Regions from separate parts of the Kitasatospora sp. NPDC056651 genome, predicted to be linked through region 3. Evidence: riboswitches for the same ligand, from Rfam matches in the RefSeq annotation. Region 3 holds a riboswitch; each other region holds the start of a gene.
The links. Region 3 has a riboswitch for cobalamin ahead of ACFRAR_RS36010 (prenyltransferase/squalene oxidase repeat-containing protein). Riboswitches for the same ligand answer to the same signal wherever they lie in the genome.
Positions count from the first base shown of each region.

Region 1: linked by a shared signal. The riboswitch ahead of metE (5-methyltetrahydropteroyltriglutamate--homocysteine S-methyltransferase) and the one ahead of ACFRAR_RS36010 (prenyltransferase/squalene oxidase repeat-containing protein) in region 3 are both predicted to bind cobalamin.
Region 2: linked by a shared signal. The riboswitch ahead of ACFRAR_RS12760 (HoxN/HupN/NixA family nickel/cobalt transporter) and the one ahead of ACFRAR_RS36010 (prenyltransferase/squalene oxidase repeat-containing protein) in region 3 are both predicted to bind cobalamin.

Region 1 is NZ_JBHTWX010000157.1:7,371-13,883, forward strand. Features, by position in the region: gene ACFRAR_RS36295 (acyl-CoA thioesterase) at 179-628, shown strand; cobalamin riboswitch at 751-925, shown strand; gene metE (5-methyltetrahydropteroyltriglutamate--homocysteine S-methyltransferase) at 1,102-3,417, shown strand; gene thiI (tRNA uracil 4-sulfurtransferase ThiI) at 3,651-4,925, shown strand; partial or broken gene ACFRAR_RS36310 (citrate/2-methylcitrate synthase) at 4,980-5,108, opposite strand; gene ACFRAR_RS36315 (adenosylcobinamide amidohydrolase) at 5,228-5,998, shown strand; gene ACFRAR_RS36320 (SDR family oxidoreductase) at 5,988-6,513, opposite strand, start outside.
Region 2 is NZ_JBHTWX010000025.1:16,686-28,770, reverse strand. Features, by position in the region: gene ACFRAR_RS12780 (Fpg/Nei family DNA glycosylase) at 39-848, shown strand; gene ACFRAR_RS12775 (putative quinol monooxygenase) at 952-1,278, shown strand; gene ACFRAR_RS12770 (AAA family ATPase) at 1,347-3,350, shown strand; gene ACFRAR_RS12765 (hypothetical protein) at 3,409-5,082, opposite strand; cobalamin riboswitch at 5,240-5,453, shown strand; gene ACFRAR_RS12760 (HoxN/HupN/NixA family nickel/cobalt transporter) at 5,484-6,602, shown strand; gene ACFRAR_RS12755 (M24 family metallopeptidase) at 6,722-7,828, shown strand; gene efp (elongation factor P) at 7,907-8,470, shown strand; gene nusB (transcription antitermination factor NusB) at 8,475-8,912, shown strand; gene ACFRAR_RS12740 (thioesterase family protein) at 9,053-9,880, shown strand; gene ACFRAR_RS12735 (hypothetical protein) at 10,057-10,974, shown strand; gene ACFRAR_RS12730 (transcriptional regulator) at 11,124-11,627, opposite strand; gene pyrR (bifunctional pyr operon transcriptional regulator/uracil phosphoribosyltransferase PyrR) at 11,957-12,085, shown strand, end outside.
Region 3 is NZ_JBHTWX010000152.1:4,440-16,524, reverse strand. Features, by position in the region: partial or broken gene ACFRAR_RS36015 (prenyltransferase/squalene oxidase repeat-containing protein) at 1-838, opposite strand, end outside; cobalamin riboswitch at 1,056-1,133, opposite strand; cobalamin riboswitch at 1,221-1,375, shown strand; gene ACFRAR_RS36010 (prenyltransferase/squalene oxidase repeat-containing protein) at 1,480-4,305, shown strand; gene ACFRAR_RS36005 (hypothetical protein) at 4,302-5,411, shown strand; gene ACFRAR_RS36000 (CbiQ family ECF transporter T component) at 5,414-6,652, shown strand; gene ACFRAR_RS35995 (ABC transporter ATP-binding protein) at 6,649-8,283, shown strand; gene ACFRAR_RS35990 (ECF transporter S component) at 8,280-9,080, shown strand; partial or broken gene ACFRAR_RS35985 (response regulator transcription factor) at 9,136-9,384, opposite strand; gene ACFRAR_RS35980 (APC family permease) at 9,396-10,895, opposite strand; gene ACFRAR_RS35975 (amidohydrolase family protein) at 11,033-12,085, opposite strand, start outside.

The DNA of each region.
Region 1 (6,513 bases), on a different contig from region 3:
CCGTGGTGGCCCGCGGTCCCACCACGACCCCGAGTCGGGCCGACGGTGCGGGTGGACCGTATACGGACGGCTGCCCGCTCCTCGGCACGCCCGGGGCGCGCGACCTCACGAAGGAGAGTTCCGTGCAGCGGAACGCCGACCACGGTTCCCACGGCGCCATGACGGGCGGGCCGTCGCTGTGACCAGTCCCTCCGTCCTCTCCCGCACCCCGGCCGACTCGGCGGTCACCCTCGCGCACATCATGAGCGACCACGACACCAACCTCTACGGGACGGTGCACGGCGGCGTGATGATGAAGCTGATCGACGACGCGGCGGCCGCCGCCGCGGGCCGGCACGCCGGCGTTCCCGCGGTCACCGTCTCGGTCCGGGAGATGTCGTTCCTGGCGCCCGTCAAGGCGGGGGACCTCCTCACCGTCCGCGCCCGGGTCGGCCGCGCCGGGCGGACCTCGATGGACGTGTCGGTGGTGGTGACCTCGGAGCGGTGGAACCTCGCCGGGCCCGTCACCAGGGTGGCGACGGCGCAACTGGTCTTCGTGGCGGTCGACTCCGAGGGCAAGCCCCACCCGGTACCGGAACTGGCCCCGGAGGGCGACGCCGACCGGCCGCTCGGGGGCTCGGCCGAGTAGCCGCGCGCGGCCGCGACGTCTCACCATGCAGACGCCTTTCGAGATTTCCGCCTCGGCCACGGTGGTTTGCCCCTAAGCTGGCGGCGCAGCTGGTTCGCCCCGCCCGCCAGGCGGGGCGTCGCAAGAGGGAACCCGGTGACGCCTTTCGACTGGCCAGTCCGGGACTGCCCCGCAGCGGTGAGTGGGAACGACCGCCGTCATACGCACTGGACCCGGGACGGGTCTGGGAAGCGACGGCCAGTAGGTGTCCACCCCTGGTTCAGGCCGGGGAGGGCGCGCCCGCGAGTCCGAAGACCTGCCACTGCCCGTGCGCGACCGTTCGCGCGCGGCCATCCGGTGACCTCGTGGGCGGGTCGGCGACCATACCGGGCGGAGCCGTGCACGGGTGCGGACGTCCGTCAGGTCCGTCATCCCTTCGCGTCCTCGTGCCGTCACCGGGCACTTGAGGATTCAGGCTCGCGAAGGAGAGTCCCTTGACAGCGAAGTCCGCAGCCGCGGCGTCCGTGGCCACCGCGTACGGCTACCCCCGGCAGGGCCGTCACCGGGAACTGAAGAAGGCGATCGAGGGGTACTGGAAGGGCACGGTCACGGCCGAGGCGTTGCTGGCCACCGCCGCCGAGCTGCGCCGGACGAACTGGGCGCAGTCCGCCGAGGCCGGGGTGGCGGAGGTGCCGACCGGCGACTTCTCCCTCTACGACCACGTGCTGGACACCACCGTGGCGGTCGGCGCGATCCCCGCGCGGCACCGGGAGGCCGTCGACGCCGACCCGCTGGACGGGTACTTCGCGATGGCGCGCGGCACCCAGGACGTCGCACCGCTGGAGATGACCAAGTGGTTCGACACCAACTACCACTACCTGGTGCCGGAGTTGGGCCCGGACACGGTGTTCGTCGCGAACCCGGCCAAGGCCGTCGCCGAGTTCGAGGAGGCCCTCGCGCTCGGCCACACCGCCCGGCCGGTGCTGGTGGGGCCGGTGACCTACCTGCTGCTGGCCAAGCCGGCCCCCGGGGTGGCGGCCGACTTCCAGCCGATCACCCTGCTGGACCGGCTGCTGCCGGTCTACGCGGAACTGCTCGCCGCGCTGAAGGACGCCGGTGCCGAGTGGACGCAGCTGGACGAGCCCGCGCTGGTGCAGGACCGCACCCCGGCGGAGCTGAACGCGGCCGCCCGCGCCCTCCGTGAGCTGGGCGCCCTCACCGAGCGGCCCAAGCTGCTGGTCGCGAGCTACTTCGACCGGCTCGGCGAGGCGCTGGCGGTGCTGGCCAAGTCCCCGGTCGAGGGTCTGGCGCTGGACTTCACCGGCCCCGCCGCCGCGAACCTGGAGGACCTCGCCGCGGTGGGCGGGCTGCCCGGCAAGCGGCTGGTGGCCGGGGTGATCGACGGCCGCAACATCTGGATCAACGACCTGGAGAAGTCCCTCGCGACCCTGGCCACCCTGCTGGGCCTCGCGGACACCGTCGACGTGGCGCCGGCCTGCTCGCTGCTGCACGTGCCGATCGACGCCGCCGCCGAGCGCGACATCGACCCGCAGATCGCGCGCTGGCTGGCCTTCGCCAAGCAGAAGGCGCGCGAGGCCGCCCTGCTCGCCCGGGCCCTGCGCGAGGGCACCGGCGCCGTCACGGCCGAGCTCGCCGCCAACCGCGCCGACCTCGCCTCCCGCGTCAACTCCCCGATCACCCACGACCCGGCGGTCCGCGCCCGGGCCGCCGCCGTCACCGCCGACGACACCCGCCGCGCCCAGGCCTACCCTCGGCGGGCCGAGGCCCAGCACGCCCGGCTCGGCCTGCCGCTGCTGCCGACCACCACCATCGGCTCCTTCCCGCAGACCACCGAACTGCGCATCGCACGCGCCGACCTGAACGCCGGGAGGATCGACGCGGCGGCCTACCGGGAGCGGATGGAGGCCGAGGTCCGCGAGGTCATCGCCTACCAGGAGAAGGCCGGTCTGGACGTCCTGGTGCACGGCGAGCCCGAGCGCAACGACATGGTCCAGTACTTCGCCGAGCAGCTCACCGGCTACCTGGCCACCCGGCACGGCTGGGTGCAGTCCTACGGCACCCGGTACGTTCGCCCGCCGGTCCTGGCCGGAGACATCTCCCGCCCGCACCCGATGACCACCGAGTGGTTCGGCTACGCGCAGGGCCTGACCCGGCGCCCGGTCAAGGGCATGCTGACCGGCCCGGTCACCATGCTCGCCTGGTCCTTCGTCCGCGACGACCAGCCGCAGGCCGACACCGCCCGACAGGTCGCCCTCGCCCTGCGGGACGAGGTCACCGACCTGGAGGCGGCGGGCGCGGCCGTCGTCCAGGTGGACGAGCCGGCGCTGCGCGAGACCCTCCCGCTGCGCGCCGCCGCCCGCCCGGCCTACCTGGACTGGGCCACCGAGGCCTTCCGGCTGGCCACCTCGGGCGTGCGGGCGGACACCCAGATCCACACCCACATGTGCTACGCCGAGTTCGGCGCCGTCATGACGGCGATCGACGAGCTCGACGCGGACGTCATCTCCCTGGAGGCGACCCGCTCGCACATGGAGGTGGCCGGCGAACTCGCCGAGGCGGGCTACCCGCGTGAGGTCGGCCCCGGCGTCTGGGACATCCACTCCCCGCGGGTGCCCAGCACCGAGGAGGCCGTCGAGCTGCTGCGGGCCGGTCTCGCGGCGATCCCCGCCGAGCGGCTCTGGGTCAACCCCGACTGCGGGCTGAAGACCCGCGGCTGGCCGGAGACCCGCGCCTCCCTCGACAGCCTGGTCGGCGCGGCCCGGGTGCTGCGCGAGGAACTGGCGGGCTGACGGAGGCCGGCTGACGGGAGCGGGGCGGGCGCCGCGCCCACCCCCCGCCCCCCCCCGGGGGGGGGGGGGGGGGCCCGCCCCCCCCCGCGCCCCCCCCCCCCGGCGACCGTGCGCCGGCGACTCGCGCCCAGGTGGGTGCCCCCGGCAGCAGGCCCCCCGCGGCTCCCGCCGCGGTCCGTCCGGCACGATGGATGGTGCCGACGACACCGAAACGACGACACTGGGACTTCCGGATGGACCACCCGACCGACGACACCCGCCTGCCCGCTCCGCGCGGCGGCACCGAACCCTACGGCCACTGCGTGCTCCTCAAGCACGGCGAGGTCGCCCTGAAGGGCCGCAACCGGCGCGCGTTCGTGAAGCGCCTGGAGGACAACCTGCGGTCGGCGCTGCGCGGGGTGGGCGGCTCCACCTGGATCCGAACCCCGCACAGCCTCACCGTGCTCGGCGGACAGGTGCCCGTCGAGGCCCTGGTCGAGAGGGCACGCACCGTGATCGGCTTCAGCTCCGTGGAGCCGGCGCTGCGCGTGCCCAGCACGATGGAGTCGATCGAGGCGAACGGGCTGGAGGTGCTGCGGGCCGCGTGCGCGGGGCGGGCCGCCACCGGTTTCGCCGTGCGCGCCAAGCGGCGCGACAAGGCCTTCCCGCTGACCTCCTCCCAGCTGGAGCGGGAGCTCGGCGCCCTGCTCCAGCCGCGGGTGCCCGGCCTGCGGGTGGACCTGACCGCGCCCGACGTCACCCTGTCCGTGGAGATCGACCGCCACGAGACCTTCCTCTCCGCCGAGCGCCACCCCGGACTGAGCGGGCTGCCGGTGGGCTCCAGCGGCCGCGCCCTGGTGCTGCTGTCCGGCGGGTACGACTCGCCGGTGGCCGCCCACCGGGCCATGCGGCGCGGCCTGGCCTGCGACTTCGTGCACTTCAGCGGCGCGCCTTACACCAACCCCGCGTCGGTGTACAAGGCCTACGCCTTGGCCCGCGAACTCAACCGCTACCAGCCGCCCGGCGCCCTGCACGTCATCGCGCTCGGCAAGGCCCAGAAGCAGCTGGCCATCGCGGGCGCCGGACGGCTCCAGGTGGTCGCCCAGCGCCGGCTCATGGTCCGCACCGCCTCGGCGCTGGCCGCCGCCACCGGAGCGCAGGCGCTGGTGACCGGCGACAGCCTGGGGCAGGTGGCGAGCCAGACCCTGGCCAACATGGCCGCGGTGGACCAGGCGGCCACCCTGCCGGTGCTGCGCCCGCTGGTCGGCTGGGAGAAGCAGGAGATCATCGACCAGGCCAGGGCGCTCGGCACGGCCGAGATCTCCGTGCTGCCGGACGAGGACTGCTGCAGTCTGCTCGCCCCGCCGGAGGTCACCACCGGGGCGCGGATCGGCCACCTGCGGGCCGTGGAGCAGCGCCTCGACCTGGACGAGCTGGTCGAGGCGCTGCTGGAGAACGTGCAGGTGACGCGGCCCGGGCAGGAGGAGGACCAGGCGCCGCCCGTCGGCACCTGCGCCCTGCCCTCCTGACCTGCTCCGCCGTGCCGACCCCCGCCGTGGAGGCTCCGATACGGAGGTCGCTACGTGCAGCGGGCCCTTGAGCGCGCCGATCGCGGCGGTGACGGCACTGCAGAGGTCGGACAGGGCGGAGGTGACGACCCGGGCGATGAAGGTGGAGGCGTTGAAGCCGTGCTCCGCGTGGAGCACCAGGGAGGTCGGGGGCCGGGCGGCCGTCGTCCTCGGCCGGGTCCTCGGCGCCGAAGAAGCGCGGGGGAGCGGCTGGCGGTCGACCCGGACCGGCGCACCAGGGTGCCGTATCCGGTGGAAGGGGAGTGGTCGTGAACGACGTCGGGGTGCGGGTGGAGCGGGCCGCGCGGGCGGAGGACGGCGCCTGCCGCCACCTGCTGCTGTGGCGGGCCGGGCCCGGCTGGCGGATGGTCAGCAGCGCGGTGCTCGGCGGCGGGCTCGGGGAGCGTGCCTGGGTGCTCAACGCCCAGGTGCGGCCGGGCTATTCGCGGATGGACCCGGCCGGGCACCTGGCCGAACTGGCCGCCGGGCAGGGGCTGGTGGGCCCGGGTGTCGGGCTGATGACGGCGGCCGAGGTGGACGACTGCACCCGGGCCGAGGACGGCGGTGTCACCGCGCTGGTCACCGCCGGGATCGGGGTCGCGCTCTGGGCGGCCGACCCGGCCGCGGCGGCGGTCGCGTACCGGCCCGGGACGATCAACATCCTGGCCGTGGTGCCGGCCGCCGTCGAGGACGCCGGTCTGGTGAACCTGCTGGCCACCGCGACCGAGGCCAAGGTCCAGGCGCTGCTGGACGCCGGCTACGACTGCTCGGGCACCCCGTCCGACGCGGTCTGCGTGGCCGTCCGCGCCCCCGGCGCGGGCACCCCGGGCGACCCGTTCGGCGGCCCGCGCTCGGTCTGGGGCTCCCGGCTGGCCCGCGCCGTCTACCGGGCGGTGCGCGAGGGCGCCGAACTCGACCGCGAACGCCGGGCCGAGGGGCCTGCGGTGGCGCACCCGGCGACGCTGCCCGGCTGTCGCGTCCCGGACGTGTGCGAGGCCCGGCCCGGCGTCGCGGCCCGGGTGGTCACGCGCTGACCCAGCCGGCCGTCAGGCCCTGCACGGCCGAGCCGTCGAGGTCCTTGAGCTTGATCCCGGCGAAGCCCCGGGCGGCGCCGGAGGTGAGCAGCCGGAAGGCGGGGCGCTCGGCGGTGAGCAGGCCGAGGATCCGGTCGGCCACCTCCGCCGCCGGCTGCGCGTCGGCGAAGGCGGCGCGGGTGCGGTCGAGGTAGGCGGTCAGCGCCGGGGCGTACGGGCCGGCCTGCTCGACGGCGTCGTCCGCGAGGCCCACGTTGCGGACGAACTCGCTGGCCACCGCGCCCGGTTCGACGACGCTGACGGACACGCCGGTGGTGGCCGCGACCGGTGCGAGCGACTCCATGAAGCCCTCGACCGCGAACTTGGCGGCGCAGTAGGCCTCGTTGAACGGCTGGCCGACCACGCCGCCGACGCTGGTCACGGTCAGCAGGCGGCCCCTGCTCGCCCGGAGCAGGGGCAGGGCGGCCTTGGTGACGTTCAGCACCCCGAAGAAGTTGACCTCCATGACGGCGCGG
Region 2 (12,085 bases), on a different contig from region 3:
GACGGGTCCTGTCGCAGCGCCCGGAGGAGCCGACGCCCGTGCCGGAAGGCCACATCATCCACCGCCTCGCCATCGAGAACCGGAACGCCTTCGGCGGCCGCCCGGTCCGGGTCTCCAGCCCGCAGGGCCGGTTCGCCGACGAGGCCAAGGTGATCGACGGGCAGCTGCTCACCGGCGCGGAGGCCACCGGCAAGCACCTCTTCCTCGGCTTCGAGGAGGGTGCCTGGGTGCACGTCCACCTCGGTCTGTACGGCGGGTTCACCTTCGCCGCCGGCCCGGCGCCCGAGCCGGTCGGGCTGGTCCGGCTGCGGCTGGAGAACGAGGACGGCTACGCCGACCTGCGCGGTCCCAACACCTGCGCGCTCGTCACCGAGGAGCAGAAGGCCGCCGTCGCCGCCCGCCTGGGCCCCGATCCGCTGCGCGCCGACGCCGACCCGGAGGCCGCCTGGCGGCGGATATCGGGCAGCCGGACGACGGTCGCGGCGCTGCTGATGGACCAGAAGGTGCTGGCCGGGGTGGGCAACGTCTACCGGGCCGAGGTGCTGTTCCGCCACGGCATCGACCCGCACCGGGCCGGGCGCGAGCTCACCCGCCCCGAGTGGGACGCGATCTGGGCCGACCTGGTCGCCCTGATGCGCGAGGGCGTCACCGCGGGCCGGATCGACACCGTCCGCCCCGAGCACACCCCCGAGGCGATGGGTCGTCCGCCCCGCGTGGACGACCACGGCGGCGAGGTGTACGTCTACCGGCGGGCCGCCATGCCCTGCCTGGTCTGCGGCACCGACGTGCGGACGGAGGAGCACGCCGCCCGCAACCTGTTCTGGTGCCCGGGCTGCCAGGCGGCCTGACCGCGCCGCGCCCCCCGTGTCCGGGATGTCCCTTCTGACCTGCGACGATAGATCCGGTGCCGACCGGTCGGCCGGTGCCCACGTGGAACGGAAGGAACCCCCCATGATCTTCATCACCGTCAAGTTCCCGGTCCGCCCCGAGCGGGTCGACGGCTGGCTCGACCTGGTCGACGAGTTCACCCGGGCCACCCGCGACGAGCCGGGCAACCTCTTCTTCGAGTGGTCCCGCAGCGTCGAGGACCCGCACGAGTTCGTCCTGGTCGAGGCGTTCCGCGACGGCGACGCGGGCAAGGCGCACGTGGAGTCCGCGCACTTCGTCAAGGCCATGGAGGACCTCTCGTACGCCGTGTCCGCCAAGCCGCGGATCGTCTCGACCGAGATCCCCGGCATGGACGGCTGGGCGGAGATGGGCGAGATCACCCCCCGGTGACGCGGAGTGCCCCTCGGGCCGGTCGCCCAGCCCGTAGGCTGGGGCCGACCGGCCGGAGGGAGCAGCGGATGGATCGGCGCGAGGTGGTCAACACCGTGTCGGGCGCCACGGTGGGCGGCCACGTGGTGCAGGCCGAGAGCATCGGCTCGCTGCACATCCACGAGCGGACGCAGCCGCCGAGACCGCGTCAGATCCGCTCGGCGCACGGACTCTTCGTCAACCGCGAGCCGGAACTCGCCGCGCTGACCGGGGCCTTGGACCGGGTCCGGACGGGCGGGCTCGGGCTCGTGGTGTTCACCGGCCTGGGAGGTGTCGGGAAGACCGAGCTGATCGTCAGGTTCGCCGAGGAGCACCGGGAGCACTTTCCCGGCGGGGACCTCTACGCCGACCTGAGGGCCTACCGGCACCAGGGCGGGGTGGACCTCCCCGAGCTGCTGGCCGGCTTCCTGCGCGCCCTCGGCACCGAGCCCCCGGCCATGGAGGCCGAGCGTTTCACGGCGTTCCGCACCGCCACCGCCGAGCGTCGGTGCCTGTTCTTCCTCGACAACGTCGAGCACGCCGCCGAGGTCCGCGCGCTGCTCCCGTCCAGCGGTCTGGTGGTGGTCGCGAGCCGTCGGCGGTTGCCCGCGCTGCGGACGGACGGCGCGGAGGTCCGGCAGCTCGGACCGCTGAGCGCCACGGCGGGCGCCGAGTTGGTGCGCGGCTGGGTGGGCTCCGGGCGGGGCAGTGACGGGGAGCTGGCCGAACTGGTCGAGCTGTGCGGCGGGTTGCCGCTCGCGCTGAACGCGGTCGGCAGCCAGCTGCTGGACCGTGACGGCCTGCCGGTCGACCGGGTGGTGGCCGAACTGCACGACCGGGAGGGCAGGTTGGCGATGCTGGAGGAGGAGAGCGATCTCGGCGCGACGTACGACCTCGTCTACGAGCGGCTGACCGACGAGGGGCGGGCGCTCTACCACCTGATCGGCGTGCACCCCGGCCCGTTCGTGTCCGCCGAACTGGCGCGTGCGGTCGGCGTGCGGCGGCCCGAGCGGGCGATCAAGGAGCTGCGGGGCGTCCACCTGCTGGACGAGGTGCGGGACGGCGACCGCGAGGACCGCTTCCGGGCGCACGACGTGGTGCGGCTGCACGCCTTCGGCCGGGCGCGGGACCTGCCCGACCGCACGGAACTCCTCGCCGGTGTCGTGGCGTACTACCGGGGCCGGGCTTCGCTCGCCGACCGGGTGATGTCCGAGCGCAGGCTCCGCGTGCAGGCTCCGAGCGGTGACGAGCTGCCCGGCTTCGCCTCCGGGAGCGCGGCCCTGGAATGGCTCTACGCGGAGCGGGCCGACTTCCGCGCCGTCGTGGAGGAAGCGGCCGAGCGGGGCTGGCACGGTGAGGTGTGGCGGCTCTGCGAGTCGCTCTGGCTGCTCTACCAGGGCCGGAAGCTCTACCAGGACTGGATCGCGACCCACCGGCTGGGCATCGAGTCGGCCCAGTGGGACAACCGGCCGGACGCCGTGGTCCGGATGCGCAACCAGCTGGCCCGCGCCCACCACGAGCGCGAGGAGTACCGGCTCGCCGCCGAGCAGTTGGCGCTGGCCACCGAGCAGGTGCCGCTGGTGACGGACCGTCAGGTGGTCGGGGTGCTCTACGAGACGGACGGCCTGCTCTGCCTGGCCGACGGACGCCCGGCCGACGCGGTGGAGCGGTTCACCCTGGCCCTGGAGGCGAACCGTGGTGACGGGCACGGCGAGATCGTCCAGAGCTACAACCTGGCACAGGCGTTGATCGCCGACGGGCGTCCGGAGGAAGCGCTGGTCCTGCTGGCCGAGGCCGGCGCCCGGGCGGAGCGGACCCGGGACGACGACATGTCGATGAAGCTGCCGCTGGTGCGCGCCCGGGCCCATCGGGCGCTCGGGCAGCTCGATCTCGCCGTCGCCCAGGCCGAGGACTGTGCCCGGCGGGCCGAGGAGCGCGGCTACCCGGCGAAGGAGGCGCAGGCCCACACCCTGCTCGTCACCCTCGCCGAGGAGCGGGGCGACGCGGAGTCGGCGGAGCGCAGCCGTGCCCGGCTGCGGGAGATCGTGGGTTAGGTCCTGTCCGGTCGATCTTGGCGGATCGGCCCGGCAAGATCGGCCGGACAGGGCCTGGTCACGGCCCGGTGCGGAACGACACCCGGGTGCGGTGCTCGCCGGTGCGGATGGTGAGACCGTGCTCGGGGAGGCCGGCCGGGTCGCCGCCGTCGGTGAGCCAGCAGGACACGGCGGCGCCGAGCAGCAGCGGGTCGACGCCGGGGTCGGGGTGCTCCCAGTCCGGTTCGGCGCGGGCCTCCAGGAGCAGGCCGCCGCGCAGCCGCAGCAGGTGGCGGGCCGGGCCGAGGGCGGCCACCGCGACGGCGAGGCCGGGGAGTTCGGTGGCGGCGTCGGTGAGCCAGCGGGTGGCGGGGAGTTCGGCGTGGACCTCGGTCCGGGCGAGGACCTCGGCGGTGTAGCGCAGGGCGTCTCCGGGGTGGTCGTCGGTCAGGGCGTGGAAGCCGCGCGGGGTGTGGTCGCCGGGGTCGAAGGGGTAGCGCCGCAGGCTCACCTCCGTCCCCTCGCTCTTGCCCTCGACGTCGTACGCGGTGGGCCGTTCGGCTGTTCCGGGGTGCGGCGCGGGCGTGGGGTAGGGCGGCAGGGCCGGTTCGTCCGCGGGTTCGTCCAGCCGGTCCAGGAAGGAGTAGAGCAGCGGGCGCAGCAGCCGGGCGGACTCGCCGCGGTGGGCGAGCGAGCCGTCGGTGATCCCGCGCAGGGCGGCCGGGTCCTGGGTGAGGGCCTGTTCGACCTGGGCGGCGAGGTCCCCGTCGGGGTCGAGGGCGGGCGCGGCCTGGCCGAAGGCGTAGCTGGGGGAGTGCGGGTCGAGTTCGCCGGAGCCGGTGGCGACGAGCACGGTGGGGCGTTCCAGGGCGGCGCCGTAGAAGGACACCGATCCGTGGTCGCCGATCAGCAGGTCGGCGGCGACGAGGGCGGTCTGCCAGCCCTGCTGGGGCGGGATCAGGCGCAGGCCCATCCGGCGGGCGCCGTCGAGCAGGGCCTCGGGGTCGTGCCGGCTCCAGATGTTGGGGTGCAGCACGACGGCGACGGTGTACTCGTCGGCGGGCAGCCGGCGGACCAGCCGCTGGGGGAGGTCGGGGCGGCGGCCGAACGACGAGTGTTCGCTCCAGGTGGAGTTGACGACGACGAGCCGCCGTCCGTCGACGGCGCCGAGTGCGGCGCGGTAGCCGTCCCGGGAGCGCCGGCTGGCGAGCATCCGGTCGAAGCACGGGTCGCCGACGACCCGGGCGACGTCCAGGGCCTCGGGGCAGGAGACCCGCAGCCGGTCCAGTTGCTCGGGGTGGGAGAGGCCGAGGACGTCCACGAACACCCGCCCGCGGTGGGTGAGTTCGTTCCGGGACAGGCCGGCGGCGCTGACCGTGTCGCCGGTGGACTCGGTGACCAGGCGGTTGTAGCCGGCGCCGTGCGGGAGGACGACGAGGCGGGCGTCCAGGCGGTGCATGGAGGAGTGGACGGCGCAGGCGACGGCCAGGTCGAAGCGGCGGCGGACGGCGTCCTCCCAGTCCAGCACGGTGAAACCGGGCAGGCCGCGCAGGTACTCGTCCAGGGCGCGGTCGGCGAAGGCGGAGCCGGGGTTGACGGTGAAGTAGCGCTCGATGCCGTCGGGGCTCAGCAGGGTGAGGACGTCCAGGACCCGGGTGGCCGAGGTGAGGGTGCGGGCGACCGCCAGCACGCGGGCCCTGACCGGCCGGGTGTTCCAGCGGTCGGCGGGCCAGACGTGGGGGTGGGACGGCACGTCATGATCGTACTCATCCGGTCCGGCGGTGGCGCGCCCTCGGCGGGATCCGGCCGGTCCGGGTGTCGGCCGGCCCGGCCCCGTGGTGCGGCCGCGGGCCCTGTGATCCTGGCCACCCGCGCAGGGGCCCGGCCTTGCACGGGTCGGGCCCGGCCCCTACGGTGTAGCCCGCCGTGGTGCTCGGGAATTCCGGTGACGGACCTTCAGGGGTCCCAGCCCGGAGCGGCCCTCGCCACTGTGATCGGGTCGTCCCTCCGTCCGCGGAGGAACGCCGTCCGTACCCATCGAGCCACTGGGCGCCTCGCGCGCCTGGGAAGGCGGGTACGGGCTTCCCGTAAGCCAGGAGACCGGCCACGGCATCTCACGAGGTATTCCACGAGGTGCTGGAGCGTGATCCGCAGATGACCCTGCCCGAATTCTCTTCCGCCGGGGCGAAGCCGGCCCCCTCCGTGCTGCCCGCGTTCGCGTGGCGGCGGGAGGACACCGTCCGTACGGCCGGGCTGATGGGGGTGATCCTGGCCCTGCACGTGGTGGCCTTCGGCACCCTGATCTTCCTGGTCGCGCCCGAGCGGTACGCGGTCGGCACCCAGGTCTTCGGGGTGGGCCTGGGCATCACCGCCTACACCCTCGGCATGCGGCACGCCTTCGACGCCGACCACATCGCGGTGATCGACAACACCACCCGCAAGCTGATGGCGGACGGGAAGCGGCCGGTCTCGGTGGGTTTCTGGTTCGCCCTCGGGCACTCCTCGATGGTGGTGCTGATGGCCGCCCTGGTGGCGGGCGGGGCGCAGCTGGCGAACACCCTGATGGACGACGAGTCGACCACCCACAAGTGGCTCGGCGTGGTCGGGACGACCACCTCCGGCGTCTTCCTCTACCTGATCGGCGCGCTCAACCTGGCGGCGCTGCTCGGCATCGTCAAGGTGTTCCGGGCGATGCGGGCCGGGCAGTTCGACGAGAAGGAGTTGGAGGCGCACCTCGACTCGCGCGGCTTCATGGCCCGGGTGCTGAACCGGGCGACCCGCTCGATCACCCGGCCGGGGCAGATGTTCCCGGTGGGCATGGTGCTGGGCCTGGGCTTCGACACCGCGACCGAGGTCACCCTGATGGTGATGGCCGGTTCGGGGGCGGCCTCGGGACTGCCCTGGTACGCGATCGTCTGCCTGCCGCTGCTGTTCGCGGCCGGGATGAGCCTGTTCGACACCCTGGACGGGACGTTCATGAACTTCGCGTACCAGTGGGCCTTCGCCAACCCGGTGCGGAAGGTGTACTACAACCTGACCATCACAGGGCTGTCGATCGCGGTGGCGTTCATCATCGGCACCATCGAGCTGGTCGGGGTGCTGCACGAGAAGCTCGACCTGACCGACCCGGTCACCGGGTTCATCGCGGACATCTCCCTGGACAACGTCGGCTACGCGATCGCCGGGCTGTTCGTGGTGGTCTGGGCGATCGCGATCGGGTACTGGAAGCTCGCCCGGGTGGAGAAGCGCTGGACGCCCACCGGGGAGTCCTGAGGCACCCCCGGCCGTTTTGGCCGGATCGAGGGGTCGCGCGGGGGCGCGCAAGGAGCACCGGGGGTTCTGGCGGGGGTGCTCGGCGGGCGGTTCGGGCCGGGGGTTCGTAGGCTCGACGCATGGCGGATGCGTACGCGGGGCGGCGGGAGCGGGTGAGGGAGCACTGCGGTGCGGCCGGGGCCGACGCGGCGCTGATCACCCGCGCGGCGAACGTGCGGTACCTGACCGGCTGCGCGCCCTGCGGGGCGACCCTGCTGCTGACGAGGGAGCGGGCCCTGCTCGCGCTGCCGGACGACCTGCCGCCGGACGACACCGGGGAGCACCTGATCGCCCCGGACGTCACCCGGCTGCCGGTGGCGGCCGGGTCGGACACCGCGCTGGCCGCCGCGGCCGTCGCCGCCCGGTCCGGGGTGTCGGGCCTGGTGGTGGAGGAGCACGACCTGACCGTCACGCGGCACCGGGCGGTGGCGGACCGGGCCGAGGGGGCACGGCTGGCGGACCTCGGCCGGATGGTCGAGCGGCTGCGGGTGGTCAAGGACGAGCACGAGATCGCAGACCTGCGGATCGCGGCCGAGATCGCCGACCAGGCGCTCGGCGAGCTGCTGGAGTCGATCCTGGTCGGCCGCACCGAGCGGCACCTGGCGATGGAGCTGGAGCGCCGGATGATCGACCACGGCGCCGACCGGGCCGCCTTCCCGGTCTCGGTCGGCACCGGGAGCCACTCCGGCCAGGCCGCCCACCAGCCGACCGACCGCCGGGTGGAGGAGGGCGACTTCCTGACCGTGGTGATGGGCGCCCAGTACCGCGGCTACGGCGTCTCCACCGCCCGCACCTTCGTGATCGGGGCCGCTCCCGCGCCCTGGCAGGTGGAGCTGCACCGGCTGGTCTTCCGGGCCCAGCGGGCCGGGCGGGAGGCGCTCGGACCAGGGGTGGAGCAGTGCGTACCCGACCGGGCCGCCCGGCAGATCCTGGAGGCGGCCGGCCACACCGAGGCCTCTCCGCACCCGGTGGGCCACGGCATCGGGCTGGAGATCCGGGAGGCGCCGCGCCTCGGTCCGGCGGACATGGGTAAACTGGACAGCCGCGTGCCGGTCACCGTCGGCCCAGGGGTCCACCTCCCGGGCAAGGGCGGCGTCCGGATCGAGGACACGCTCGTCGTGCGCCCCTTCGAAGAGGGCGGGCCCGAGCTGCTCACCATCACCACCAAGGAGCTCCTCGCCCTGTGACCACGGCCTCCCGACGGCCGTCGGCGGCAGGACGCAAACCCTTGGTTCCTTGACAGCTATACAGGAGTAAGTGCGCCCGTGGCTTCCACGAACGATCTCAAGAACGGCATGGTCCTCAAGCTGGAGGGCGGCAAGCTCTGGTCCGTCGTCGAGTTCCAGCACGTCAAGCCCGGCAAGGGCCCGGCCTTCGTGCGTACCAAGCTCAAGGAGGTCCTGACGGGCAAGGTCGTCGACAAGACCTTCAACGCCGGCACCAAGGTCGAGACCGCCAACGTCGACAAGCGCGGCATGCAGTTCTCGTACAAGGACGGCGAGAACTTCGTGTTCATGGACATGGACACCTACGACCAGGTGACCATCGAGAAGGCCGTCGTCGGCGACGCCGCCGACTACCTGCTGGAGGGCTTCGAGGCCCTGGTCGCCACCAACGAGGGCGCCGTTCTCTACATCGAGCTCCCGACCTCGGTCGAGCTGGTCATCGCCAACACCGAGCCGGGCGTCCAGGGCGACCGCTCCACCGGTGGCACCAAGCCGGCGACCCTGGAGACCGGTGCCGAGATCCAGGTCCCGCTCTTCATCACCACCGGTGAGAAGGTCAAGGTCGACACCCGCGACGGCAGCTACCTCGGCCGGGTGAAGTAAGTCCGTGTCGGCCGCACGCAGCAAGGCCCGTACCAGGGCCTTCCAGATCCTCTTCGAGGCCGACCACCGCGGGGTCGACCCGCAGCAGGTCCTCGCCGACTGGGTGGCCCGCGCCCGCGAGCCCAAGCCCGACGAGGGCACCCCGCAGGTCGGTGAGTACACCATGGAGCTCATCGAGGGGTACGTCCAGCACGCCCGTCGCATCGACGACCTGATCGAGCAGTACGCCGTGGGCTGGACCCTCGACCGGATGCCGATCGTGGACCGCAACGTCCTGCGGCTCGGTGCGTACGAGCTGATCTGGGAGGACGGCGTCCCGGACGCCGTCGTCCTGGACGAGGCCGTCGAGATCGCCAAGGAGTTCTCCACGGACGACTCCCCGGCCTTCGTCAACGGCATGCTCGCCCGCTTCCTGGAGCTGAAGCCGGGCATCCGCCGGTAACAGGGAGCCTCGTGGACGGCCGCCGGACCCGAACAGGGTTCCGGCGGCCGTTTCGCGTTTCACCCGGGCGGCGTAAGGTTGGCGCCTACTTATCAGTAACTTGACGTCCGGAACCACGCGTGAAGGGCAGGTCCCCCCACATGACCACGGCGACCCGCAGCGAGTTCGACCAGGGCATCGCCCTGACCAGGCACCCCGAGGAGGCCGGCCGCTACGAGGCCGAGCTCGGCGCCGGCTGGCAGATCGGCGGCGGGGTGAACGGCGGGCTGCTGCTCGCCGTCGCCGGACACGCGCTGTCGCTGGAGCACGGCACCCACCCGGACCCGGTGTCGATCAGCGGTTACTACCTGTCCGCCTCCCGGCCCGGCCCGGCCACCGTCCGCACCGAGGTGCTGCGCACCGGCCGCGGCCTGTCCACCGGGACCGCCTCGCTCAGCCAGGGCGGTGTCGAACGGCTGCGCGTGGTGGCCAGCCACGGCGACCTCGCGACCGCCGACGGCGAGGTGCGCACCACCGCGCGGCCGCCGCAGCTCCCGCCGCCGAACGAGTGCATCGGCATGGAACTGGCGCCCAAGGAGCTGATCGCCCAGGCCGCCCTGCTGGAGCGGTTCGACCTGCGGCTGGACCCGGCCACCGTCGGCTGGGCGCTCGGGCAGCCCTCCGGCAACGGACGGATCCAGGGTTGGTTCCGGCTCGCCGACGGCCGCGAGCCCGACCCGCTGCTGCTCCTGCTGGTCGCCGACGCGCTGCCGCCGGTCACCTTCGACCTCGGCATGCCGGGCTGGGCCCCGACGATCGAGCTGACCGTCCACCTGCGGGCCAGGCCGGTCCCGGGCTGGCTGCGGGTCACCCACGCGACCCGCAACCTGGCCGGCGGCTACTTCGAGGAGGACGCCGAGATCTGGGACGAGTCCGGCCGCCTGGTCGCCCAGTCCCGCCAGCTGGCCCGGGCGCCCCGGCCGGCCTGAACCGCGGCCCGCGGGCCGGCCCGGGCGGCGGCCGGGAAGGTGGCCGGAAAGAGTCACGCATTACCGGTGGTTACATTCCTGTGACACGCCGTACGTGTGCGGCGCGCGCGGATGGGGAGGAAGACGGTCAGCGGCACGCCAGCCGCCGACCGTCCCCCTGAAGCCAGGAGCCACCGATGAGTCAAAAGGGTCGCGCCCGCCGTAACTCCGACTGCACCGCCGGCGGCTCACGGCCCGCGGTACGGGCGCCGCACCGGCCGCAGCGGGCCGCGGGTGCCGAGCAGGCCTTCGTCATCGGGGTGCTGGCCAACGCCGCGGACTTCGCCCGGGCCCGCGCCTGGGGGATCTCCGACGCCCCCGACCACGAGCGCTACCTGGCCGACACCGCCGACCTGCTGGCCGAGGCACTGGAGCGGTTCGACACCGTCCGGGCCCGGATGTTCCATCCGCAGGACTTCGAGGAGTTCTGCGTGCTGCACGGCCTGGACCCGGCCGAGCCCGCCGCCCGCGACCGCTACCTGGTCAACCCGGCCCTCCAGGCCCAGCTGCTCGCCTATCAGGGCGAGGAACTGGCCGGGGACTTCGTGCCGCGCCTGGTGCGGGCCCGGGAGAACGGCCTGACGCTCTGCCACGCCGACCTGCTGCTCGACGGGGGCCTGTACGGGGGCGCCGGGGCGCCCGACGAGGAGCACACCACCTGGGTGCGCGCCGCCTACCAGCGCGGCGGCGAGGTGTTCCGGCGGATGCTGCTGGGCGCGGGCGCCGGGGTGTACGAGCTGCGGGTCCGGGTGGACGCGCCCGGCGGGCGGCTGAGCGCCGCGGCGCGGGTGCTCCAGTGGGAGGACGGCGTGGTCCGGATCAACGACGAGGACCTGGAGCTGGTCTGCGCGGTGCTCTGCGCCGGGCTGGCCCTGGAGCTGCCGGGCGTCGCGGTGCTGCACGGCTCGCAGGGCTCGGCCGCCACCTGCGGGGAGTACCTGCCGGCCTCCTGGGCCTGGTCCAGCGGCGGGCAGGAGTGGGCGCCGGCCGAGCGGCCGGTGCGGCTGGACGGCGTGGTGGCGCAGCCCGGCTACGGCCTGGGCACGGTCTGCTGAGGCCGCCGCCGCGCCGGGGCGGTGTGCGGACACGCCGCGGCGCGGCCCCCGAACCGGGGAACCGCGCCGTGACGTTTCTGCTTGCCAGCACGCGGAAAACGCGTGCTGGGTCATGCCTGGATCCGTCGACCGGAGCCGGGTGGCGGGCCTCAGCCCGCGTCCTCCTCGCGCACCGCGCGGCGCGCGTCGGGGTTGAGCACGCCCCAGGAGATCAGCTGCTCGGTGAGGATCGACGGCGACTGGTCGTAGATGACGGCCAGGGTGCGCAGGTCGTCCTGGCGGATCGACAGCACCTTGCCGTTGTAGTCGCCGCGCTGGCTCTGGATGGTCGCGGCGTAGCGCTGGAGCGGGCCGGCCTTCTCGGAGGGGACCTGGGTCAGTCTCTCCAGGTCGAGCACCAGGCGGGGCGGCGGCTCGGCCGCACCGCCGGGAGTTCCGCCGGGCAGCAGCTCCTGCACCGGGACGCCGTAGAACTCCGCCAGCTCGGCCAGCCGCTGCACGGTGACCGCACGGTCGCCGCGCTCGTACGAGCCGACGACGACTGCCTTCCAGCGCCCCTGGGACTTCTCCTCGACACCGTGCAGGGAGAGACCCTGCTGAGTGCGGATCGCTCGGAGCTTGCCTCCGAGTTGCTTCGCGTAGTCGCTGGACATTGATCTCCCCGGACGAGATTGCTTCGCGTTCAGTGGTGGGTCACGGGCGATTGGCCGACGTCGTTACCGGTGGGTCCGACGTCCGTCTCGTAACTCACTGTGAGGTTACGTAGAGTAAGGTAGATGCGTCAAGCCGAATGGGGCAGTCGTGCGAATGGCCCGCATCGTCGGCGCGTCCGGGGCGTTAACCCCGGGAAGCGGAATGATGGCCGTCTGTTTGCGATCCGGCGCGCTGGTAGGATGACCGCAGCCCGCGCCCGGTCGGCGGGGGCCTTCCCGACATCCTTTAAGGCCCGTCCAGTGAGGCGGGGAAGGAGGTCCGCTTCGGCATGACCACATCGCACGAAACCACGCCGCGACCGCCGCACCAGGTGCTGGACGGCACGGACATCGCCCGGGTCGTCACCCGGATAGCGCACGAGATCGTCGAGCGCGCCAAGGGCGCGGAGGACGTCGTG
Region 3 (12,085 bases):
GGGTGGTGAAGTCCGACCCCTGCGGGTTGATCCCGCAGGCGTTGAGGCCGGAGACGGCCCAGCCGTTGGAGTCGGTGTTGATGCCGTACATCGCGTTGAACGCGCCGGAGGGGGTCAGCTTGGCCCGGAGGAAGTTCTTCGCCCCGACGACCGCGGGGTCGGTGGCGGGCACCCCGGCCACGCACAGCGAGGCCATCGTCGCGCCGGTCATGTCGATGTCGCTGGTCTGGTTCAGCGCGGTCGGGTCGCCCGCCGCCTTGCTGTAGTTCCAGCCGCCGTCGACGTGCTGGTTGGCGCGCACCGCCGCGACCGAGGCGTCCAGCAGCGGCTGCGGCACCCGCTGGGCGCCGCTCTGGGTGCGGGCGCCGCCGAGGGCGAGCAGGGCGAAGACGGTGCCGTTGACGTTGCCGGACGGACCGTAGTAGCCGGGCTCGGCGGTCTGCCAGTAGGAGACCGCGTCGGCGACCAGGTTGCGGCCGGGGCCGACCCGGGCCGGATCGATGCCCGCCGCGTAGGAGTTGAGGATGCCGCGCTCGTAGTCGGTGACCACCGGGTTGGCGCTCGGCCAGGACGGCGCGGCGAGCTGGTTGCGGTACACCAGGCGGGCGTTCTTGGAGGCGTCGCCGCCCGGGGTGACGTCGGCGGCGGCCGTCCCGGCGGCGGCGAAGGCGCTGAACGCCCACTCGTTGGACAGGCCGCTGCCGGCGTAGCCGCCGTCCGCGCCCTGGAGGGTGCGCAGGTAGGCGACGCCGTTGGTGCGGGAGGTGGCGATCTGGGTGGGGGTGGCGGTGGCCCCGGCCGGTATCGCGGTGGCGAGCGCGCAGCCGGCGGCGGCCAGGACGGCAACGGCGGCGGCGAGGCCCCGGCGGGCGGGCAGGCTCCGGTGGGCGGAGAGGTTCCGGTGGACGGGCGGACGGGAGGCGGTGGTCACGGGAAGGGCTCCTGGGGTAGGGGGGCTCCGACCGTGCCCAGGCGCGCCGACGGACGTGCGCCGGCGTGAGGGCGGCCGACGCCCGGATCGCGTGGACGGACTTCCGCAGAGCTGTGCGGCCGCCGGGCATTCGGGCTCGCGGGGTGGACGAGCCACCCCGCACACCGCTGCGCGTCAGCCCCGGATTCGCACCGGGTTCCCCCGCTCGGCCGAGCCGGGACGTTACCGTATTCAGGCCCTTGTCGACCGTGACGCAGGCGATATGACGAAGCGTTGACCCGGTCGGCGCGGGCATGGTCTGATGAAGCGTTTTTCCTCCGTGGCTGTCAGGGGAAGCCGGTGCGAATCCGGCGCTGTCCCGCAACCGTGTGCCCGTCGTGGCGAGCCGTTCCGGCTCGTGGCGGCGGACGAGTCGGAATGCCTGCGCCACGGAACACGCACGAGCGTCGTCGAGGACTGCGACGCGGTACGGAACGCCCCCGTCCCGGGGCGTGCCCTGCTGCGTCCCCGTGTCCGCGCCGGCGCCGGAGTCACAGGGAGTCGTTTCCGTGCCGGTCCACAGACACCGTCCCACCGGGTGGCGGCGAGGCACCGCCGTCCCGGCGGCGGCCACCGCCCTCGCCCTCACCGCGGGCAGCCTGGCCCTGGCGGCACTGCCCGGGACCGCGCACGCGGACCCGATGGAGCAGTGCACCGCCACCTCCGGCGCGGTCGTCGCGGTCGACTTCGGACCGTTCGGCGGCGGCGTGCTGCGCGGCTGCGACGCCCACCCCACCACCGGGATGAACCTGCTGCACAACGCCGGGTTCAGCACCACCGGCACCGCCCACGACGGCCCCGGCTTCATCTGCCGGCTCGGCAACGGCGCGTTCGACGGCGGCACCCAGTACCCGACCCCGGACAAGGAGGCCTGCGTCAACACCCCGCAGGCGACCGGGTACTGGTCCTACTGGATCGCCCCCGCCGGACAGGACACCTGGAAGTACGCCACGCTCGGCGCGATGTCCCAGAAGCCCGGCCCGGGCGAGGTCGAGGCCTGGGTGTACGGCGGCACCGACATCGGCGGCACCAGCGGCACGCCGACCTTCAGCCCGGCATCGGTCCGCGCCACCGGCGGTGCCTCGCCGTCGCCGACCGGCGGCGCGAGCCCGACCGCCTCCCCGACCACGACGCCCACCGGCACCCCGAAGCCGTCCACCGGCGACCTGCCCGCCGCCGCCCGCTGGCTGATCGGCCGGCTGACCGACGGGGACCACGTCGTCGACGACTGGGGCACGGTCGACCACGCCGCCACCGCCGACACCGCCCTCGCGCTCGCCGCGACCGGCGGGCACGACGACACCGTGCGCAAGCTCATCGCCCACCTCGCCGCCCACACCCAGGAGTTCGCGTTCCCCGCCGGCCCCGACGCGGCCCCCGGCGTGCAGGCGGCCGCACTGCTCGCCCTGGTCGCCGAGGCCACCGGCGGGAACCCGCGCGACTTCGGCGGCCACGACCTGATCGCCGCGCTCGCCGGCCACGTCTGCGACGCCCCCGGCAAGGCCGGCGCCTGCACCGCCGCCGGGGACTTCGAGGGCGCCACCTGGCCGATCAACCAGGCGTACGCCCTGCTGGCCCTCGCCCGGGCCGGGGCGGACGTCCCGCCGAGCGCCGTCGCCCGGCTCGCCTCCGCCCAGTGCGCCGACGGCGGCTTCTCGTCCGTCAACATCGCCCCCGGCGACCACTGCGAGGCCGACCCCGCCACCACCGCCCTGGCCGCCCTCACCCTGCGCCGGGCCGGGGCCGCCCCCGAGACCGTCCAGCGGACCACCACCTGGCTCGCCGCCCGGCAGGAGCCCGACGGCGGCTTCCGGCCGTACGCCGGAGCCGGCACGGGCGACACCACCACCACCGCGCTGGCCGCCCAGGCCCTGCACGCCGCCGGCAAGGCCGACGCCCGCGCCGCCGCCACCGGCTGGCTCGCCGCCCGGCAGCTGCCCGGCGGCGGCTTCGGCGCCGACCCCTCGGCCGTCGACGCCGACCACTTCGCCACCGAGCAGTCCGTCCTGGCCCTGGCCGGCACCGACCTCGCCGAGCTGACCCACGACCTCACCACCCCGCAGCCCGGCGGCCGGATGCCCGACCTCGCCAAGGGCGGCGCCTACCTCACCGACCCGGCCCGGCTGCTCGACGGCCACTACTACGAGTCCTTCCCCGGCACCGGCTTCGGCGACTTCGGCCTCACCATCGACGCCGGCTTCGCGCTCGCCGCCACCGGCACCGACGACGCCGCGCTGCGCCGCCTCACCGACTTCCTCGACGGTCGCGGGGCGGACGGCAGCGGGCGCACCGTCGACGACTGGACCGGTGTGGGCACCGAGTTCGCCGGCGGCGGCTCGATCGGCAAGGCCGCGCTGTTCGCCGAGGTGACCGGCCGCAACCCGCGCGCCTTCGCCAGGCAGGACCTGATCGCCGCCCTGGCCGCGGCGGTCTGCGCCGAGCCCGGCAAGGCCCCCGACACCTCCTGCGCCGACCGCGGCAACTACCGGTACGCGACCTCGGTGTTCTCCCAGTCCCTCGGCGTCATGGCCCAGCTGCGGGCCGGGGACGCCGCCCACGCCGCCGAGCCGGTGCGCTACCTGAGTGGCCTCCAGCATCCGGACGGCTCCTGGCCGAGCCTGATCCCGGCCACCGGTGACTCCGACGTGGACAGCACCGCGATCGCCGCGATGGCGCTCGACCTGCGCACCGACGACCCGGAGGCCAAGCGGGCCGTGGACCGCGCGGTCGCCTGGATCGAGGGCCGGCAGCTCGCCGACGGCGGCTTCCCCGGCGCGGCCGGGGACTCCACCAACTCGGCCGCCCTCGCCGTCCAGGCGCTCTCGCTGCGGGCCGGGCAGTACGGCACCGCGATCGCCCGGGCCCGGGACTTCCTGGCCGGGCAGCAGAACCCGGACGGCGGCTTCAACGTCGCGGCCGGGGGACAGCCGGGCTCGGACGTGCGGGCGTCCACCCAGGTGCTGGGCGGCGCGGTCGGCACCTCCTTCGGCACGCTGAGCCGGCCGGTGGGGGGTGAGGCCACCCCGCGGCCGACCGCGTCGCCGACGGGCTCGGGCTCGCCCACGGCGTCCGGGCCGTCCACCGCCACCAACTCGCCCGCCGCCACCAACTCGCCCGCCGCCACCAACTCGCCCACCGCCACGGGCTCGCCGGGCGCCGGTGGCGCGGACGACGGCGCCGGGCCGGCCGGCAACCCCGGCCCGACCGGCTCCGACCTGGCCCGGACCGGCACCGACGTGGACGCCCTCGCCCTGCCGGCGGTGGCCCTGCTGCTGGCCGGCGGCACCGCCGTCGGCATCCGCCGCGCCCGCACCAGCCCGGGGAGGCACCGGTGAACACCCCCCGTACGAACGGCCGTCGGACGGCGTCCCCGCTCGGCGCCGTGACCGGCGTCCTGGCCCTGCTCGGCACGGCCACCCCGGCCGCCGCCACCCCGCAGCCGATCGACCAGTGCACCGCCGGCTCGGGCGTCGTCCTGGCCGTGGACATGAGCAGGTGGGGCGGCCCGGTGCTGCGCTCCTGCGGCACCACCCCGACCAGCGGCTACGAGCTGCTCAACCAGGGCGGCTGGCGGACCACCGGCACCGGCCACGACGGCCCGGCCTTCATCTGCCGGATCGGGTACAGCGGTTACCAGGGCGGCAAGCAGTTCCCGACGGCCGACCAGGAGAAGTGCGTGCTCACCCCGCCGGCCAGCGCCTACTGGTCGTACTGGCACGCCGATCCCGGGGACAAGGACTGGAGTTACAGCCAGCTCGGCGCGATGTCCTACCACCCGAAGCCCGGCAGCGTCGACCTGTGGATCTTCGGCGGCACCAACATCGAGGGCACCGAGGGCCGCCCCACCGTCTCGCCGGAATCGCTGCGGGCCCACAACACCGCCCCGGGCGGCAGTGGAAGCTCCGGCAGCTCCGGCGGGACCGGAGCGGGCACCGGCTCGGGCGGCAACGGCGCCGGCGGGTCCGGGAGTTCGGGCGGTGGCACCGGTGGTGGCAGCAGTAGTGGTGGCAGCAGCGGTGGCGCGGGCAGCGCCGCGAACGGCGGCGGCTCCGGCCGGGGCCCCGCGGCCACGCCCCCGCCCGCCGGGGCCCGGCCGCCCGCCGCGGGAGGTGTGCCCGCCCCCGATGTCCCCGCCCCCGACGCCCCCGCACCCGTCGACGGCGCGCCGCCCGCCGAGGGAGCGCCCGAGCAGGCCCCGACCGCCGCCGCGCCCGAGGAGACCCCGGCCCCGACCGGCACGCCCGCGCCCACCGACACCCCCGCCGACCAGGCGGCGCCGCCCCCGTCCCCGACCACCGTCGTGGTGGACGCCGCCCCCGCCGCCGAGCCCAAGACCAGCACCGGATCGGTACTGCCCCTGGTCTTCACCGTGCTGGCCGCCGTGGTGCTCGGCGGGGCCGGCGTGGCGTCCGCCCGTCGGCGCCGCCGGCGGACGCGGTGACGGTGACGACCGCGGCCCTGGACGGCCGCCGGGCGCCGCGCACCCTGCACCCGGTGGCCTGGTGGGCCTGGGCGCTGGCGCTCGCCACCGCCGCCAGCCGCACCACCAACCCGCTGCTGCTCCTGCTGGTGCTGGCCGTGCTCGGCTACGTCGTCAGCGCCCGCCGCACCGACGCGCCCTGGGCGCGCGGCTTCGGCTACTACCTCTGGCTGGCCCTGGTGGTGATCGCGATCCGGGTGGCGTTCCGCTGCGTCTTCGCGACCGGCGTCACCGCGAGCGACCACGTCATGTTCACCCTGCCGCACATCCCGACCCCGGCCTGGTACGCGGGCATCGAGATCGGCGGCCCGGTGTCGCTGGAGGCGGTGCTCTCCTCCGCCTTCGACGGGCTGCGGCTGGCCTGCCTGATCTGCTGCATCGGCGCCGCCAACACCCTGGCCAACCCCAAGCGGGCGCTGCGGGTGCTGCCGGGCGCGCTGTACGAGCTGGGCGTGGCCGTCACGGTCTCGGTGAGCGTCGCGCCGCAGCTCGTCCAGAGCGTCCAACGGGTCGCCCGGGCCCGACGGTTGAGGGCCGGCGGCGGCAAGGGCGTACGGGCGCTGCGCGGCATCGTCGTCCCCGTCCTGGAGGACGCGCTGGAACGCTCGCTGAAGCTGGCCGCCGCGATGGACTCGCGCGGCTACGGCCGCTCGGGCACCGTAGCCCGTGGCTCCCGCCTGGCCACCGGTGCCCTGATGCTGCTCGGCATGGCCGGGCTCTGCGCGGGGGCGTACGGACTGCTGGACGGCACCGCGCCGGCCTTCCTGGGCATCCCGGCGCTGCTGGCCGGCTCGGCGCTGTGCTGCGCGGGCCTGGCCCTCGGCGGGCGGCGGGTGCGCCGCACCACCTACCGGCCGGATCGGTTCCGGGCTGCCGAGTGGGGCGTGACGGCCAGCGGGATCCTGGCCGCGGTGACGCTGTTCGGCACCGTCGGCTACGACCCGACCGACCTGTCGCCCTCGCTGCACCCGCTGAGCTGGCCCGCGCTGCCGCTGGTGCCCGCCGTCGCGGTGCTGCTGGCCGGCGCGGCCGGGCTGATCGCCCCGCCGCCCGACCAGCCCCGCCCGGCGGGCCCCGCGGCGCCGACCGCCTCCGTGGCGCCGATCGCCTCCGTTTCGCCGACCGCCTCCGTGCCGCCGATCGCCCCGCCCGCCAAGTCTGTTCCGCCGCATGACCGCACCGACGCCGAGGTACCACAGTGATCCGTTTCGACCACGTCGGCGTCCGCTACCAGGGCGCCGCCGAACCCGTGCTGCGCGACGTCGACCTGCACGTCCCCGAGGGCGAGCTGTGCCTGGTGGTCGGCCGCACCGGCGTCGGCAAATCGACCCTGCTCGGCGCCGTCAACGGACTGGTCCCGCACTTCACCGGCGGCACCCTGCGCGGCCGGGTCACCGTGGACGGCCGGGACACCGCCGACCACCCGCCGCGCGAACTCGCCGACGTGGTGGGCGTGGTGGGGCAGGACCCGGTGGCGGGCTTCACCACCGACACGGTGGAGGAGGAACTCGCCTACGCGATGGAGCAGTTGGCGATCCCGCCGGAGACGATGCGCAAGCGGGTCGAGGAGACCCTCGACCTGCTGGGCCTGGCCGAGCTGCGCCACCGCGCCCTGCACGAGCTGTCCGGCGGGCAGCAACAGCGGGTCGCCATCGGTTCGGTGCTCACCGCGCACCCGCGCGTCCTGGTGCTGGACGAGCCCACCTCGGCGCTGGACCCGACCGCCGCCGAGGAGGTGCTCGCCGCGATCACCCGGCTGGTGCACGACCTGGGCGTCACCGTGCTGCTCGCCGAGCACCGGCTGGAGCGCGTCGTCCAGTACGCCGACCGGGTCGTCCACCTGCCCGGGGACGGCACCGTCGTGCACGGCCCGCCCGCCGAGCTGTTCGCGGACACCTCGGTCGCCCCGCCCGTCGTCCACCTGGGCCGGCTGGCCGGGTGGCGCCCCCTGCCGCTGTCAGTCCGGGACGCCCGCCGGGCCGCCGCGCCGCTGCGGGAGCGGCTCACCGGACTGCCCGTTCCACCGCCGCGCCGGGCAGCGGCGGCGGGGGAGCGGGTGCTGGAAGCCCACGGGGTGGTGGTCCGGTACGGGCCGGTGGCGGCCGTCCGGGAGGTCGACCTGGAGCTCCGGGCGGGCGAGGTGACCGCGCTGATGGGCCGCAACGGCTCCGGCAAGTCCTCGCTGCTGTGGGCCCTCCAGGGCTCCGGCCCCCGGCAGGGCGGCACGGTCAGGGTCGCCGGGGCCAGGCGCGGCGTCGACCCGAAGCGGCTCTCCGCCGCCGAGGCCCGCAGGCTGGTCGGCCTCGTCCCGCAGACCCCGACCGACCTGCTCTACCTGGAGTCCGTCCGGGACGAACTCGCCCAGGCCGACCGGGAGTCCGCCACCGACGGCCCGAAGGCCCGGGAGATCCTGGACCGGCTCGCCCCCGGCATCCCGGACAGCGGCCACCCCCGGGACCTCTCCGAAGGGCAGAAGCTCGCCCTGGTGCTCGCCGTCCAACTCGCCGCCGCACCGACGGTGGTGCTGCTGGACGAGCCGACCCGGGGCCTGGACTACGCCGCCAAGGAGGCGCTGGTGCGGATCGTCGACGGGCTCGCCGCCGAGGGCCGCAGCGTGGTGATCTCCACCCACGACGTGGAGTTCGTCGCCTCCGCCGCCGACCGGGTGGTGGTGATGGCCGAGGGCGAGGTGGTGGCGGACGGGCCGACAGTCGAAGTCGTCACCGCCTCACCGACGTTCGCACCGCAGACCGCCAAGGTCCTCTCCCCACTGCCCTACCTGACGATTCATCAGGTCTCGGCCGCGCTGGACCGGACGGCGGTGGAGCGGTGAACTCCGTGGCCGCGGTGCGGATTCCGGGCCGGGCCCGGATCGCCGTCGCGCTGGCCGCCTTCGTCGGACTGGTCGCCTTCTGCTGGCCGTTCGTCGTCGCGCCCGGCAGGTTCGGCTCCTCGTACGCCCCGCCGCTGATCTTCGGCGCGCTGCTGGTGCTGGTGATCGCCGTCGTGGTGGCCGAGATCTCGGCGGGCGGCATCGACGCCAAGGCACTGGCCATGCTCGGGGTGCTCTCCGCCGTCAACGCCGGACTGCGACCGCTCGGCGCGGGCACGGCGGGCATCGAGACGGTCTTCTTCCTGCTCGTCCTGGCCGGGAGGGTGTTCGGCCCCGGCTTCGGCTTCACCCTGGGCTGCACCTCGCTGTTCGCCTCCGCGCTGCTGACCGGCGGCGTCGGGCCCTGGATGCCGTACCAGATGTTCGGCTGCGCCTTCGTCGGGATGCTCGCGGGAATGCTGCCGAGGGCCCGGGGGAAGGGGGAGATCGCCCTGCTCGCGGTGTACGGCTCGGTCTCCGGCTACCTGTTCGGCTTCCTGCTCAACCTGTCCTTCTGGCCGTTCTCGCTGGACCCGAACAGCTCCATCGCCTACCTGCCGGGACTGCCGTTCACCGAGCAGTGGCACCGCTACCTGCTGTTCGACCTGGCGACCTCGCTCGGCTGGGACACCGGCCGCGCCGTCACCACCTTCACGGCGGTCCTGATCGTCGGCCCGGCCGTGCTGACCGTCTTCCGCCGCGCCGCCCGCCGGGCCAACTTCGAGCCCGAGGTGCGCTTCGAACCGGCGGCCGGCTGAGCCCGCCGGGGGCAGCGCGACGTCCGGCCGGGAACCCCGTCACCAACCTCCGTGGTCAGTACAGCCGGCTCCTGTTCAGCAGCCCGCGTTCGAGGGCCACGACCACCGCGTGGGTGCGGTCGCTGACGTCGAGCTTGGCGAAGATCCGCAGGAGGTGGGTCTTCACCGTCGCCTCCGCGATGACCAGCCGCCGGCCGATCTCCACGTTGGAGAGTCCGTCGGCGACGGCGTTCAGGACATCGGCCTCACGGGCGGTCAGGGCGCGGCGCCCCCTCGCCGTGGAGGGGGCGCCGCGCCGGTGGGCGGGTGTGAGGGTCAGTCGCGCTCGACGTCGACCTCCGTCAGGCGGGCGAAGCGCTCCGGGTCCGTGCGGCGGATCCGGCGTGCCACCAGGTAGCCGGCCACCGCGACGAGCGGGAGCGGGAGCAGCAGCACCGCGTTCACCCAGCCCGAAGCACCGGTCAGGAGACTGAAGTTGAAGACGGCGAGCACCGTCAGCAGGGCCAGTCCGGCGGCCGCCAGCAGGGGCGCCCAGACCACCCGGAAGGCCGACAGGCCGCGCCGGTCGCGGCGGAAGAACGCCCAGACCGCCACCGCCGCGAGGGCCTGCATCGCCATGATGCCCAGCACGCCCACGCTGTTGGACCAGAGCAGCACCACCAGGTAGGGGTCGGCGGCCAGCACCGCGCCCAGCAGGACCACCACCGCGTTGAAGCCGCTCTGCACCAGCACGGCCGGGCCCGGGGAACCGGAGCGCTGCGAGATCCGGCCGAGCCGTCGGGGCAGCAGGCCCTCGCGGCCGAGGGCGTAGAGGTAGCGGGCGGCCGCGTTGTGGAAGGCCAGGGTCGAGGCGAAGGCACTGACCACGATCAGGACGTGCATCGAGTCGGACAGCCAGAGGCCGACGAAGCGTTCGGCGGCGGTGAAGGTGAGGTCCGGCCCGTTGGCGGCGCGGGCGGCCGCGACGGCGGCGTCGGTGCCGTACGCGCCCATCACGATCCAGGTGCCGAGGGCGTAGAAGACGGCGAGGAAACCGATCGCGATGAAGGTCGCCCGGGGCACCGTGCGGCGCGGGTCGCGGGCCTCCTCGGCGTAGATCGCCGTCGCCTCGAATCCGGTGAAGGCGCCGATGACCAGCACGAACATCCCGGCGACGCCACCCTGGGTGAGCAGCGAGGGGTCGAAGGAGACCGGGTCGAGGGCGGCCGTGCCGCGCTCGGAGAGCACCCCGCCCTCCATCACCAGCAGCGACAGCACCTCCAGGACCAGCGCCACGCCGAGCACCTTGGCGCTGAGCGTCACCTTCAGCCAGCCCAGGACGCCGACCACCACCACGCAGACGCCCGACAGCAGCCACCACGGCACGTGCGCGCCGGTGCGCTGCTCGATGTGCTCGGCCGCGAAGTAGCCGAAGGCGGCGGCCACGCCGGGGGTGATGAGGTTGTAGCAGACCACCGCGACGTAGGCGGTGACGACGCCCAGGGTGCGGCCGAGGCCGCGCGCGACGTACGCGTAGAAGGCCCCCGCGTTGCGGACGTACATGCACATCGCGGTGAAGCCGGCGGCGAACAGGACGAGCAGCGCGCCCGAGATCAGGTACGCGGCGGGGGCCGAGGCGCCGCCGACACCGATGGCGAAGGGGGCGATGCCGGCGAGGACGGTGAGCGGTGCGGCGGCGGCGACCACGAAGAAGACCAGGTCGGTGGTGCCGATCTGGCCGCCCGCGAGGCGGCCCGGCGCGGCCGACGGTGCGGCGGGGTCGGCGGGGGCTGCGGCAACGGGGGCGGGCCGGGTTCTTTCCGCGGAGGGGTTCACGGTGGGGGCGTCCTTCCAACAGGGGTGGAGCGGGGTGGGGCCACCCCCGGCCGGACGGGCCGGGGGTGGGGCCTCGGCCGGTCGCCGGGAGTGCGGAGGGGTGCGGAGAGGTGCGGAGGGGTGTCAGAGGAGAGGTGTCAGCGGGTGCGGTCGAGGACGACCCGGCCGCCGTGCAGGACGAGCAGGCGCTCGGGGTGGGCGGCGACGGCCTCGGGCACGGAGCCGGCGGCGATCGCCACCAGGTCGGCCCGGGCGCCGGGCGTCAGACCGTAGTCGCTGAGGCCGAGGGCGGCGGCCGCGTGGGTGGTCACCAGGTCGGCGGCGAGCCCGAGTTCGCCGTCCGTCATCAGCTCGCCCTGGAGGCCGATGATGGTGGCGCGTTCGAGCATGTCGCCGGTGCCGTACGGCCACCAGGCGTCGCGGATGTTGTCGGAGCCGGCGAACACCCGGACGCCGTGCTCGTGCAGCAGCGTGACCGGCGGCATGGACCGGCTCGGCCCGTTGGTCATGATCGCCACGCCGGCGTCCGCCAGTTTCCGCGTGGTGGTGAGGAGTTCGGTGATTCCGAGGTCCCCCAGCGCGAACGCGTGACTGACCGTGACGCGGCCGCCGAGGCCGAGGGCCGCCGTGCGGTCCGCGATGTCGCGCAGCTGGGAGGCGCCGACCGGGCCGCCGTCGTGGAGGTGGATGTCCACCCCGGCACCGTGGCGCTCGGCGAGGCCGAAGACGATGTCGAGCTGGCCGTCCACGTCGCCGTCGAACCCGGCCGGGTCCAGGCCGCCGATCAGCTCGGCGCCCTCGCGCAGGGCCGCGTCCAGCAGGTCCGCGACGCCGGGGGTGGCGACCACGCCGCTCTGCGGGAAGGCGACCAGCTGGACGCCGATGACGTCGCGGACGCGCTCGCGCACCTCCAGCAGGGCGTGCAGGTGGTCGAGGCCGGTGTCCGGATCGACGTCGACGTGCGAGCGGACGTGGCCCGTCCCGAGCGCGGCCATCCGGCGGGCCAGCGTCTCGGCGCGCTCGGCGACGGGCGTGAGGTGGGCGACCTCGCGGCGCTGGACGCGCTCGGAGGCGATCTGGGCGCGCAGGTCCGCGGCGGGGCGGTGGGGCTGCCAGGGCGCGCCGAGGAAGGTCTTGTCCAGGTGCGCGTGGCCGTCGACCAGGGCGGGCAGCAGCAGCGCGCCGTGCAG